DNA from 4 places in the Bacillus sp. LL01 genome. Region 4 is predicted to be linked to each of the others. Evidence: riboswitches for the same ligand, from Rfam matches in the RefSeq annotation. Region 4 holds a riboswitch; each other region holds the start of a gene.

Evidence for each region. Region 4 has a riboswitch for cobalamin ahead of metE (5-methyltetrahydropteroyltriglutamate--homocysteine S-methyltransferase). Riboswitches for the same ligand answer to the same signal wherever they lie in the genome.
Region 1: linked by a shared signal. The riboswitch ahead of AB685_RS16435 (ABC transporter substrate-binding protein) and the one ahead of metE (5-methyltetrahydropteroyltriglutamate--homocysteine S-methyltransferase) in region 4 are both predicted to bind cobalamin.
Region 2: linked by a shared signal. The riboswitch ahead of AB685_RS16455 (cob(I)yrinic acid a,c-diamide adenosyltransferase) and the one ahead of metE (5-methyltetrahydropteroyltriglutamate--homocysteine S-methyltransferase) in region 4 are both predicted to bind cobalamin.
Region 3: linked by a shared signal. The riboswitch ahead of AB685_RS14205 (ribonucleoside-diphosphate reductase subunit alpha) and the one ahead of metE (5-methyltetrahydropteroyltriglutamate--homocysteine S-methyltransferase) in region 4 are both predicted to bind cobalamin.

Annotation. Positions count from the first base shown of each region.
Region 1 is NZ_LFEL01000005.1:281,690-284,814, forward strand. It holds gene AB685_RS16425 (adenosylcobinamide amidohydrolase) at 1-35, opposite strand, end outside; gene AB685_RS16430 (iron ABC transporter permease) at 28-1,101, opposite strand; gene AB685_RS16435 (ABC transporter substrate-binding protein) at 1,067-2,065, opposite strand; cobalamin riboswitch at 2,227-2,440, opposite strand; gene cobT (nicotinate-nucleotide--dimethylbenzimidazole phosphoribosyltransferase) at 2,498-3,125, opposite strand, start outside.
Region 2 is NZ_LFEL01000005.1:287,076-290,200, forward strand. It holds gene AB685_RS16450 (cobyrinate a,c-diamide synthase) at 1-1,049, opposite strand, end outside; partial or broken gene AB685_RS16455 (cob(I)yrinic acid a,c-diamide adenosyltransferase) at 1,071-1,625, opposite strand; cobalamin riboswitch at 1,767-1,959, opposite strand; gene AB685_RS16460 (DHA2 family efflux MFS transporter permease subunit) at 2,109-3,125, opposite strand, start outside.
Region 3 is NZ_LFEL01000004.1:347,685-350,809, forward strand. It holds gene AB685_RS14195 (aldo/keto reductase) at 1-250, opposite strand, end outside; gene AB685_RS14200 (STAS domain-containing protein) at 419-1,240, shown strand; cobalamin riboswitch at 1,441-1,637, shown strand; gene AB685_RS14205 (ribonucleoside-diphosphate reductase subunit alpha) at 1,873-3,125, shown strand, end outside.
Region 4 is NZ_LFEL01000001.1:744,463-747,587, forward strand. It holds gene AB685_RS03815 (glycosyl hydrolase family 18 protein) at 1-468, opposite strand, end outside; gene AB685_RS03820 (BrxA/BrxB family bacilliredoxin) at 753-1,190, opposite strand; SAM riboswitch class I at 1,443-1,553, shown strand; cobalamin riboswitch at 1,620-1,812, shown strand; gene metE (5-methyltetrahydropteroyltriglutamate--homocysteine S-methyltransferase) at 1,964-3,125, shown strand, end outside.

The DNA of each region.
Region 1 (3,125 bases), on a different contig from region 4:
CTATATCCGCCTACCAGACTTTGAATCTTAATCATTCGCCTTCCCCTTCCCAATCCTTTCTCTGACCAAAAGAACGGCAAAAACCGGCGCTCCAATCAAAGCGGTAATGACACCGATCGGCAGTTCCTTCGGTGCAATGATGGTCCGTGCCATCAGGTCTGCCAACACAAGAAAGCCTCCTCCGATCAACATCGACAACGGAAGAACATGGCGATGATTCGGTCCGGTCAACAGTCGTACCAAATGTGGGATTACCAGCCCGACAAACCCGATAGATCCCGACACCGCAACCGCTGATCCGGTCAAAAGGGAGGCCCCGAACAGGATCAATGTTTTCCCACGCTTCACATTCACTCCGATGTGATCTGCCGCCTCTTCCCCAAGCGCCATGGCATTCAGCTCACGAAAATGCATGAACAAAAAGAGCGAACCTGCAATCATAAACGGAAAGATAAGCTGCACATGGCTCCAGCCTCTCATACCCACGCTTCCGTACAGCCAATAGATGATTTGTGTCATCGACTCCTTGTCACCAAGTGCGATAATCAGTGAAATGATGGAACCGATAAAGGCGCTGATAATGATCCCTGCCAAGATAATCGTTTCTATCGCCAACCCGCGGTTACTCAACCTTACCAGGCCAAATACAAGCAAAAGGGACAACAGGCCACTGATAATCGCGACAACCGGCAGCGTGAAGCTACCCAGCCCGATAATCGTTATGTTGAAAAATAATACAGCCACCGCTCCCAGTGCTGCACCCGAAGAAACCCCGATCGTGTATGGGTCTGCCAGTGGATTCCTAAGCAGCCCCTGAAAAGCAGCACCAGCGAGCGCAAGTGATGCCCCGACTAACATCGCGAGAAGGACACGCGGAAACCGGATATTCCAGATGATCATTTCCTCATTCTTCGGAACGTCCACAATCCAGCCGAACCCAATGGCATTTTCAGATAAAATATGTAAGATGGACGGTATCGGGATCGAAACACTACTGTTCAATAAACCAAGGAGGGCTGTACCAAGTACAAACCCTCCGCTTCCGATATACAGCCAAAAGACCCGATTACTCAAAGATCTCCGGATAGATAAGTTTCGCAAGAGTCTCCACCCCTTCAATAAGACGGGGTCCCGGTCTTGTTACTGTATCACTGTCCACATCATGCACTTCTCCATCTTTGATGGCAGGAACCTCCGCCCAACCGGAACGGGCCATCACTCCCTCTTTCGGATTGTCCACATAATAGCCATAAGTGGTGATGATCACATCGGGATTCAGCTGAACAATTTCCTCTTCCGTCAGCTTCACCCAGCCCTCCTGATCACCTGCAGCATTTTCCGCTTGAATGGATTCGAGCATTTCATTCATGAACGTCCCTTGCCCTGTTGTGAAAATATCCGGAGCAGGAGAAACCTCCACCCAAACCTTTTTCTTTTCCGTTACTTCCTTCGCTTTCTCTTCCACCGCAGCAAGGCGGTCCTTCATGTCGACTATTAAGCTTTGAGCCTCTGCAGTTTTTCCTGTTGCTTTGCCCATCAGTTCCATCGTTTCATATACATCAGCGAACGATGATTCGCTGCCAATAACAATCACAGTAATTCCCGCTTCCTCATACTGTTTGAGGATATTCTCATGGTTCTGCTGATGATAATCCGTAACGAAAATCACATCAGGCATTAAGGTCAAGATGAGTTCCACATTCATATCCTGCGCCCCTACCTTTTCTACGTCAGCTGTTTCAACAGGATAGTTGCAATAATCGGAAACCCCTACCATCTTGTCTCCCAAGCCAAGCGCATAAGCAATTTCGGTGTTACTTGGCTGCATGGAAATAATGCTTTCCGGCTCTTCTTCTATTGTGATTTCCTTGCCCGAATCGTCCGTTATTGTGACAGGGAAGGCTCTTTCCTGTTGTTGTTCTTCACCAGTTGTAGTTTTATTCGTGTTCCCATTTTCTACGTTTCCATTCGTTTCCTCTGAGGTCGCGCCACAGCCTGCCAATATTCCTAAAATCAGGACCAGAACAAGACCGAAAACTCCCCACTTCTGCTTTAAATGCTTCATTATTTTTTCCCCTTTAAATTTTTTTAAAATAAAAAAACGCCATCCTAAAGGAAAGCGTTGAACGTCAAAAAGCACCTATGTATCCGCGTTATGGCTAGATTGTTAGACATCATCTATCAAACATGGAAACTCTGCACTTCAAACATCCTTTTCCTCGAAGGAGCTTAAATAACAAGATAGGCAGGTCTCCTGACTTACGCTTAACTGGTCAGCTGCGCCTTCCCATGCACCTTTATCGTGCACAGTGGACTCCAGCAGCTTTCCTAAACGCTTACAGTGGCGGGACCGTGTTGGACTTGCACCAACTTCCCTTTTCACCCTTCCTGCACGAGTCATACTCTAAACAAGAAAGGAACCTATTTGTCGTAATATTTGTTTTTTTATTCTTTCGTTATTATAAAATAACTTCCTGGAGTTGTAAATTTTATTCTACTAAACTTTCTCTGCTACCCCTGCCGACTTGAAAGTGGCCATTTCTTTTGTGATGTTCGCAGCCGCTTGGAGAACCGGGAATGCCAAGGCGGCACCGGTCCCTTCCCCAAGTCGCAGTCCGAGATTCAGTATTGGCATTCTTTCTAAAAGTTTAATGGCATGCTGATGCCCCGCCTCTTGGGACTGATGGCCAATAAAAAGATAGCCTTTCACTTCATTGTGCAGCTTTACTGCCAGAAGTGCAGCGATAGTACTGATAAAGCCGTCGATGAGAACCGGGATTTTTCTTTCTGCGGCTGTTAAGATGGCACCGATCATCCCTGCTATTTCAAGGCCGCCTAATTTAGACAAGACATCGATTGGATCAGCGGAGTCTGGTTTGCGGTTGCCGATCGCTTGACTGATGACCTGCTGTTTTATTTTCACCTGCTCTGAAGATATCCCTGTCCCGAAGCCGACCCCTTGAGCTGCACCCAAGCCGCTTAATGCTGCCAATACGGCACTGCTGCTCGTTGTGTTTCCGATTCCCATTTCCCCGACAATCAGACACTTAGCACCGTCATTTAATACTTTTGTTGCGATGTCTCTTCCAGCGTCGATCGCCTGGAGTGCCTGACTTCGAGTCATT
Region 2 (3,125 bases), on a different contig from region 4:
TGAGAATTGCCGTCAATTGTCATGAGCTCCTCGCACAAATACATAAATCCGCCACATTCCGCCAGAGTTGGAATTCCTGCTATAACTACCTTGCGGATAGATTCCATGCTGTCATGTTTAGAAGAAAGGTCTGCCGCAAACTCCTCCGGAAAACCCCCGCCTAGATAAAGCCCGTCCACATCAACAGGTACTCTCTCATTTTTCAAAGGGGAAAAATAGACCAATTCGGCTCCCCTACATTCCAACAGCTCCAAATTCTCCTTATAGTAAAAATTAAAGGCTGCATCATAGGCAACCGCAATTCGGACACCCTTCTTACCACGAACGGAAAATAGCTTTTCATCCAACTGGATTTCTCCTGACTGACCTGCCAGCTGGTATAACAGCTCCAGGTCTATCGTTGTGCGAAGGAGCTCTCCCAGTCTAGTAAAAAAGTTATCAAGGTCTCCACGCTCAATGGATGGAACCAACCCCAAGTGCCGTTCCGGCATCTCTATATCCGCTTCCCTTGTCATATAGCCAATCACCGGGATGCGACATTCCTGTTCAACAGCTGTTTTTATCAGCTGGAAATGGCCTTCGCTTCCTACTTTATTTGCAATTACTCCCACTAAGTTCACCTGATCGGACAACATCTGATAGCCTTTTACCATCGCGGCTGCACTTCTCGCCATGCCAGAACAGTCTACCACCAGCACCACCGGACTGCCGGTGAGAATGCTTATTTCTGCGGTGCTTCCCCGGTCGGAACGAGGGTCTTTTCCGTCGTAAAATCCCATAACACCCTCTATGATAGAAATATCTGCTCCTTCACTTCCGCGTTTCAGCACTTCTTTTACCACACTATGCGGAAGCATCCAGCTGTCCAGGTTGCGGGACGGCCTGCCAGTAACCGCTGTATGATAGGAGGTGTCGATATAATCCGGACCACACTTGAACCCCTGTACCTTGTAGCCCTTTTGCTGCAGGGCCGCCATCAGGCCTATTGTTACGGTCGTCTTTCCTACCCCACTTCCTGTTCCTGCAATGACCAATCTTCTGTTCAACATCGCAATTTCACCTCCGCTCGGTTAAAATTCTATTCCTTTCACTGCCGGTACTCCTTCGTTGTAATAATGCTTTTCCACTTCGATAACAGAGACCAAGTCAGCTGCTTCTTTAACCTTCTCGTGTGCACCCCTGCCTGTGATAACTAGGTGAACATGGTTTGGTTTATTTTTAATCAAATCCAGAACGTCCTCTAATGGAAGCACATCGTCCACCGGGAAACTCTGTATGGCCAGGGCGTTATTAAGTTCATCCAAAACAACAACGTCATATTCGCCACTCATTACAGCCTCTCTCGCTTTCGGCCATCCAATGCGAAGTGCCTCGCGATGCTCCTCCGGCGTCTTGGTCCAGGTAAAGCCGATACCTACCTGTTCCATTTCAACACCCAGTTTTTTGAGTGCAATCTGTTCGCCATAAGTCCGTTCCGGTGATTTGATGAACTGAAAGATTTTCACGTGCATGCCCCTTCCGACTGCCCGGACCGTCAAACCGATTGCGGATGTTGTTTTTCCCTTCCCATCTCCTGTGTACACAAGTGTCAGACCTCTTTGCTTCTCTTTTCTGCTCATAGTTGCCTCCTCTTTTCTCCAATAAAAAACGCCTTTCTGCTTAAGAGCGGAAAGGCGTTAAAGGTCCATTCATTTATAAAACAAGCCAAATTCATGGCTGGCTGACATGAAACTATGAATGTCTCTTTAAGCATTCTTTCCTCGCAGAATCCTTAAAAACAATTAGGCAGGTCTCCTGACTTACGTCTCAAGCACAATGCCAACCCTTCCCATGCATTTTTCACACAGTGGATAATTCTCAGCATCGCTCAACGCTTACAGTGGCGGGGTCCGTGCTGGATTGTCACCAGCTTCCCTTTTAACCTTTCTTCACAAAGGCACCTAAATGTTGATAAAACTATGTAATTATTATTTTGCTAACTACCAAACTAACAACGCATTCATTGTAGCCTATTTAAACAAAAAAGTCTTTATTGAATACAAAAAAAGTCTGACCCTTCAGCGCATCACCGCGCTGAGGGTCAGACCCCTCTTCACCTCTTTAACACGTTAACTCTCTACCAACTTAGCCTTGACCTGCGGTTTGTTTGCCTCTACTACCGGCTCTACTTCAGCTTCCATCGTATCTTCAGCCTGTGTAGCGCGTTTGATGAAGAATGCCAACACAAGTGCAACCACAGCAATAAACGTCGACACGAAGAATGCAAAATTGATCCCTTCAAGCATTCCTTGCATCAACACCTGCTGTTCAACCGCTGCGACCGCCTCTGCGGAAGGATTCGCTCCAAGCGCAGCCATCGCATCCCCCGACAACTCACGTCCATAGCTTGCCGCTCGGGTGGACATCAACGTCACGAGCAGTGCCGTTCCAATCGCACCGGACACCTGCTGCAACGTGTTGTTCATTGCCGTGCCATGCGGATAAAAACGTGTCGGTAGCTGGTTCAATCCGTTCGTGGAAACCGGCATGAACACCATAGACATCCCGAACATCCTCACCGTATATAAAATCAGCAATTGCGTATAAGTTGTTTCAAACGTCAGCTGGCTGAAGAAGTACGTCGTCACAACGGTAATTGTCAAACCGGTAATCGCCATTGCCCTTCCGCCGTATTTATCGAAGAGCTTCCCGGTAATCGGCGACATCAATGCCATCACAATCGCACCCGGAAGCATCAACAGGCCAGCATCCAACGGCGAGATTCCTCGAATCGTCTGCACGTAGATCGGCAACAGAATCATCCCGGAGAACATCGCCATCGTTATGACCATGGAGATCGCGGAAGATAAGGCGAACATCGGGTAACGATAGATTCTGAAATTCAACATCGGTTTTTCTTTTCCAAGCTGTCGTAAAATAAACCAGGTTAATGACATAGCCCCGATGGCAATCGTCCCATACACTAGCGGACTGTCCCACCCCTTGGCCCCTGCTGAACTGAATCCGTATAAAAGCCCACCGAACCCAAGACTTGATAACACTACAGAGACTCGATCCAAGCGGATATCCCGCTTTTCTTTTCTATCCTTCAATAGGAATACCCCAAGAAGCAAGACCCCTATTGC
Region 3 (3,125 bases), on a different contig from region 4:
TTCCACATTTTGTTACCAGCTCTAACTGGTCTCTTAAGGAAGGCTTCAGCGCAAGTGCGTCGCCAAACTGTTCTTCCACTGTGTAATCCCCGTAAATATCAGCATGGTCAAAAGATGTAATGCCCATATACAAACAGCTTTCAATGAAATTCAATGTCTCTTCCTTGCTGTATCCCCAATCATTCAATCTCCACATCCCGTGAACGATTCTCGAAAGTGACACATCTTTACCTATCTGAATTCTCTCCATCATAACACTCCTATCCATTCAATATTTAGAAATTATACCTCTTCTGCGCCCTAATAGCCAAAAATACTGCTTCCTTCTTAGTTTAATCCAATAAAAGATATACTTCTTTTTCATTTTTCATTAAAATAGATAGTAAATATAATTGTTTGAAGAAAGGATTCGTCGACAATGACAGCACATACATTGATAGGAAATAAATTGATAGATTCACAGCATGAAGTTGCAGCAAACATTTTATCTGAAATCCAGAATACTTATCCAGACGTAGCAGAATATCGGGACATAGAAACAGAAGAAAAGATTAAGGAAATCTTTCGTAACCTCCTTCAGTTTCTGGGAGAATACGTTCTCGATACTGAAAAATGCATCCTAGATCGAGCGAAAGATTGGGGAGAATCAATAGGCTACATGTCCGTCAAAGCTGGCGGCTCTTTAGAGAACACCCTTTCAAATATGACCTTATATAAAAGATGTCTATGGTCATTCATCGAACGTGAAGCATTAGCAGAAGGATATCACATGAAACAGATTACGGAGATTTTCATTCTAATCGATGAATTATTCAATATAATCGTTTATGGATTCAGCCAAGCATTTTCTTTTGCAACGGAACAGAAATTGCTTGAATCCAGAGCTTCCCTGATCCGCCTTTCCATTCCTATTGTACCGCTACTGCAAGGTATGGCAGTCCTGCCACTTGTTGGGGAGATTGACGAGGTGCGTGCAGGGATCCTTATAGAAGAAACATTGGAAAAGAGCAAAAACCTATCCATTTCTAAACTGATCATCGATTTCTCCGGTGTCTACCGGCTTGACGAAACGGTCCTTCACACGATGGAACTCCTCCTTCGCGCATTAAAACTGATCGGCATCACACCAATCATTACAGGACTACGTCCGGAACTAAGCATACAATTCATCAACTCAGGTCTTGTACTCCGTGACATTCACATCGGCGGATCCATCGAACAAGTATTGCAAGAACAATAAAAAATTCCTGCCGGGGTCAGACCCCGGCAGGAATTTTTCACTTCATGTCGAAACCCCCGCAATCCATAAATTTCTCTAGAAATCCTTCCAATTAAATGTCTTGCCATTTGTGTATGTTTCATTTATGATAATACTATCATTCACGAATAACACTATATATTGTATAAAAATCACATTCAAACATCTATATACAGTAAAAATGTCCATAATGCGGTAAAGGTGTCTTTTAGTAGACTTAATAGGGAATCCGGTGAAATTCCGGAACTGTTCCCGCAACTGTAAGTGCAGACGTTCTTGATAATCCACTGTCTAAGCAGGCTTAACGGCTCTTATATGGGAAGGATCAAGATAGGAAGAAGCACGAGTCAGGAGACCTGCCTTTAGCGATTATAGTTTCACTTTCTTCGGGAGTTGAGAAGATGAAACGATCCATAGAACCTGGTAGAAGGCAGATATATCCGATTTCAACATCCAGTTGACAGGATGCCGCCCCCTTCTCCTTTTTACCATTCTATGATCGTTTGATCCACTCAGCTACCTGAGTGGATTTTTTTTCGGCATTTTCGCCTTGCCCATAACAAAATTTTCAACGAAACTTGCCCAATCTTTCAAACGAAATGGAGTGGAAAAATATGACCATACATACTGAAATACATTACAAAGAAAAACGGCCATCCTTGCAGAACTTTCAAGCATTGCTAGACTCGACATTACTACAGTTCCCATCCCTTGATGCGGATGCGTTTTTACAAAAAGCGGAGAAGCTTATCGACAAGCTCCTGCCACTTAATCAAGTACAGGAGCTTTACAATCAATTAATCTTGGATGCGCTCAATCATCTGACGGAAAATGAGCCGGATTGGACTTACGTAGCCTCCAGACTCCTTGCTCATAAACTTCAACAGGATGTCTGCCACATCAGGAAAACTGTCAACCCATATACCAACCTGTATCAATTAATAGAAGCATTGACCGAACAAGGAATCTATCATTCCCAGCTTCTAGAGTCTTACAGTTTAAATGAGATACAGCAATTGGAGTCTGTCCTTCAACCCAAACGAGATCATCTTTTCACCTATATCGGACTAAAGACTCTCTCAGATCGGTATTTAACACGTGATCATAGCAAGCAGCTTTGGGAGCTTCCACAAGAACGGTTCATGATCATCGCCATGACACTGATGAGAAAGGAACAGACTAACAGACTACAGTATGTGAAAGAGGCATACTGGGCATTGAGCAATTTATATATGACCGTTGCCACCCCCACCTTTGCCAATGCAGGTAAAACATATGGTCAGCTTTCCAGCTGTTTCATTGATACGGTGGATGATAGTTTACAAGGAATATATGACAGCAATACGGATATCGCAAACCTTTCCAAGTCCGGCGGAGGAATTGGAGTGTACCTTGGTAAAATCCGAAGCCGTGGCAGTGATATCCGTGGCTTTAAAGGAGTATCTAGTGGCGTCATTCCATGGATGAAACAGTTGAACAATACCGCAGTCAGTGTGGACCAACTCGGCCAGCGGAAAGGAGCCATATCGGTCTATCTTGATGTATGGCATAAGGACATCTTTTCATTCCTCGACAGCAAACTGAATAATGGCGATGAACGCATGCGCACACATGACCTATTTAACGGAGTATGTATACCCGACATTTTTATGGAGCAGGTAGAGAAAAGGGGCGACTGGTATCTATTCGATCCCCATGAAGTCAGAAGTACGATGGGATATTCCCTGGAGGATTCCTTTGATGAGGTAAAAGGTGCCGGCAGTTTCCGGATAAGATATGCGGAGTGCGTGAACCACCCTGATCTTGCAAAAGAAAAAGTGGCTGCCATCGATATCATGAAAGCAATCATGAGGGGGCAACTTGAAAC
Region 4 (3,125 bases):
CATCTTATAGCCCGTTTCCGCTTTTGAACTGTTTTCCACCCTTACCGTTTCCTTTGTTTCTACCACTTGACCGGCGCTATCATACACAACAACTTTTAAAGTCTGCTCGCCATTTTCCACCCAAGGATCAGTCGACCAGTTGATTGTGAATGGTGCTTCCGTTTTTTCACCGATTAAGTAGTCACCGTTACTGCTGTAAAACTCGACCTTACTAATGGAGTTGTCATCTTTTGCCTCGACTTTTAGCTCCACATCTCCTCTAACAGTAGACTCTCGCTTTTCCTCAGAAGAATAGCTGAAGCTTAAGATTTCTGGTGGATTATCCTTTGGTTCCTCCACCGCTTCCGCTTCTTTCACAGGAGTGGTTTCTGTAGGTACATGTTCAGTATTTAAAAAGTGTACAAGTGTTGCACTAACAAGCGCGAGCACAACAAAAATATAAATCATCTGTTTCCATCTAAGTTGCATTTTCTGTTACTTCCTCCTATATAACTGCTTATCTATCATTTTAATATGTAGCAGGCAGTGGGAGTAGCGGTAAATATTAGTACGCTCGTTTTCCAAAATACGGTATTATTTATACAAAATAAGCGTAATTGTGGCATAGTTGATGAGGATATTAATGGGTAAAAACATAATTTTTGTTACGGTGTTATTATCTGCCTGCACTTCTGATGCAGCTATTATGTCCTGGAAGTAAAATAAAAAGAGTACCGATCCCATTGAGGATTTCGGCACTCTTTTTAAAACTCTTACAACTCTTCACAATGCTCTTCAAAATACCCTTGTAGCTTTGTGATTACTGACATTGGCGCATGGCCTTCGATTTCGTGTCTTTCTACCATCGTTACAATCTTGCCGTCTTTTAATAGCGCGAAAGAAGGAGAGGATGGCGGATAGCCTTCGAAATATTCACGTGCTTTCTCAGTTGCTTCTTTATCTTGACCTGCAAAAACAGTAACCAAGTTTGTCGGGCGCTTGTCATAATGCACCGCATGCGTTGCAGCAGGACGTGCAATACCACCAGCACAACCACAAACGGAGTTTACCATTACAAGTGTTGTACCTTTTCGTGCAAATGCTTCTTCTACATCTTCAACTGTTTTCAGTTGCTCATAGCCAGCGTTATCCATTTCTTCTCTGGCAGTACGAACAACATCATTCATAAACATATTAAAATCGATATTCATGTTGTATCACCTCTTCTTTAACTACCTCTATCATACCAATTTTTTTCTAATAAATAAAATAAAAAAGGTTTATTTTCTGTTTTGGCGGGTATTATAATTGTAACATCTTGATATCCATACCCCTATACTCCCTAGTTGAAGGAAAGTGATATGCTCGCTTTCCTTTTTTTGTGTTTAAAAAAATTACCTTTGACAGTATGGATGGGTCATGCTAGTATGTTTATTAATTCTAAATTAACCAAATATTTAACACTCTTATTAAGAGAGGCGGAGGGACTGGCCCTATGATGCCCGGCAACCATTCAATCATTTTATTGTAAAGGTGCTAATTCCTGCATAGCAAATTGCTATGACAGATAAGAGAGGATACTTCTACACAGCCTCTCTATATTTTTAGAGAGGTTTTTATTTTTTGTTGATTACTAAAACTTCATATCAAATGCATCAGGTGCTGAATGAATAAGTAACTTATTCGGCCAAAAAGGGAAGATCGGTGAAATTCCGGCACGGTCCCGCCACTGTAATGGGGAGCGACTTATCGTCCACTGTTTAGAATGAAATGGGAAGGGATAAGAAGCAATGAACCTAAGTCAGGATACCTGCCTGTTGTATGCGCTTGTACTCTACGAGGTTATAGAGGGGAGTGAGAAATGCGTGTTGAGTAAACCAGAATGTCTCAACTCTAGTTAAGTGTGCGTATGAATCTCTCTTTTATTTGAAAAGGGAGATTTTTTAGTTGATGACAAAATCCAAACAAATTAAGGAGAGATAAAATGTGTAAAGTTTTAAATTCAAACCTTGGTTATCCAAGAATTGGAGAAAAGCGCGAATGGAAGAAATCACTTGAACAGTTTTGGGCAGGAAATCTGGAGAAACAGGAATTTTTAAAACAAATGGAAGAGTTACGTCTTCAATTTCTTCAGAAACAAAAGGATCTCGGAATTGATTTAATACCGATTGGCGACTTCAGTCTTTATGACCATGTACTTGATACTGCAGTAATGTTTGGCCTAGTGCCTAAGCGATTTGACTATCAGGGAGGAAAAGTACCTCTAGAGACCTATTTCAATATGGCAAGAGGAGCAGAAAATGCTGTGGCTTCAGAAATGACGAAGTGGTTTAATACAAACTATCACTATATTGTTCCAGAGTTAGAGGATACATTGCCAAGTTTAGTTGAAAACCGGCCACTACACTTTTATAAGGAGGCCAAAGAAAACCTAGGAATAAAAGGAAAACCTGTAATTTTAGGGCCCGTCACCTTTGTAAAATTGGCCAAAGGCTATGATAAAAATCAGTTTAAAGCTACTGTTGAGCAATTTGTTCCGCTGTATGCACAGATTTTACGAGAATTGCAGGAGGAGGAGGTAGAATGGATACAAATTGATGAACCCATTCTAACCACAACCATCACAGAAGAAGAAGTTACATTATTTCACGAAATCTATCAAAGCCTGCATGAAGCAGCACCAGCTGTAAAAGTGTTACTACAAACCTATTTTGAGGTAATTGATCACTATGAAAAAATTACTTCTCTTCCTGTTCATGGGATAGGACTCGACTTTGTTCATGATCATGGTCGAAACCTTGTTGAATTAAAGAAGTATGGATTTCCTAAAGATAAGGTCCTTGCTGCTGGAGTCGTTGACGGCCGTAATATCTGGCGTTCGAACCTTGAAGATACTTTATCAATCCTTGAAGAGATTACAAAAGAAGTAATCACTCTAATAGTACAGCCTTCATCAAGTTTATTGCACGTACCAGTAACCGTAAAGAATGAAGAAACACTTGATGATAACCTAAGAGATGCACTTTCCTTTGCTGATGAAAAATTAAAAGAAGTCGCCGTGCTTTCACGAGGAATCAGAGATGGCAAAGAATCTATACAGGACATACTTGCTTTAACTACAAAATCTATACAAAAGCTAAAGAATT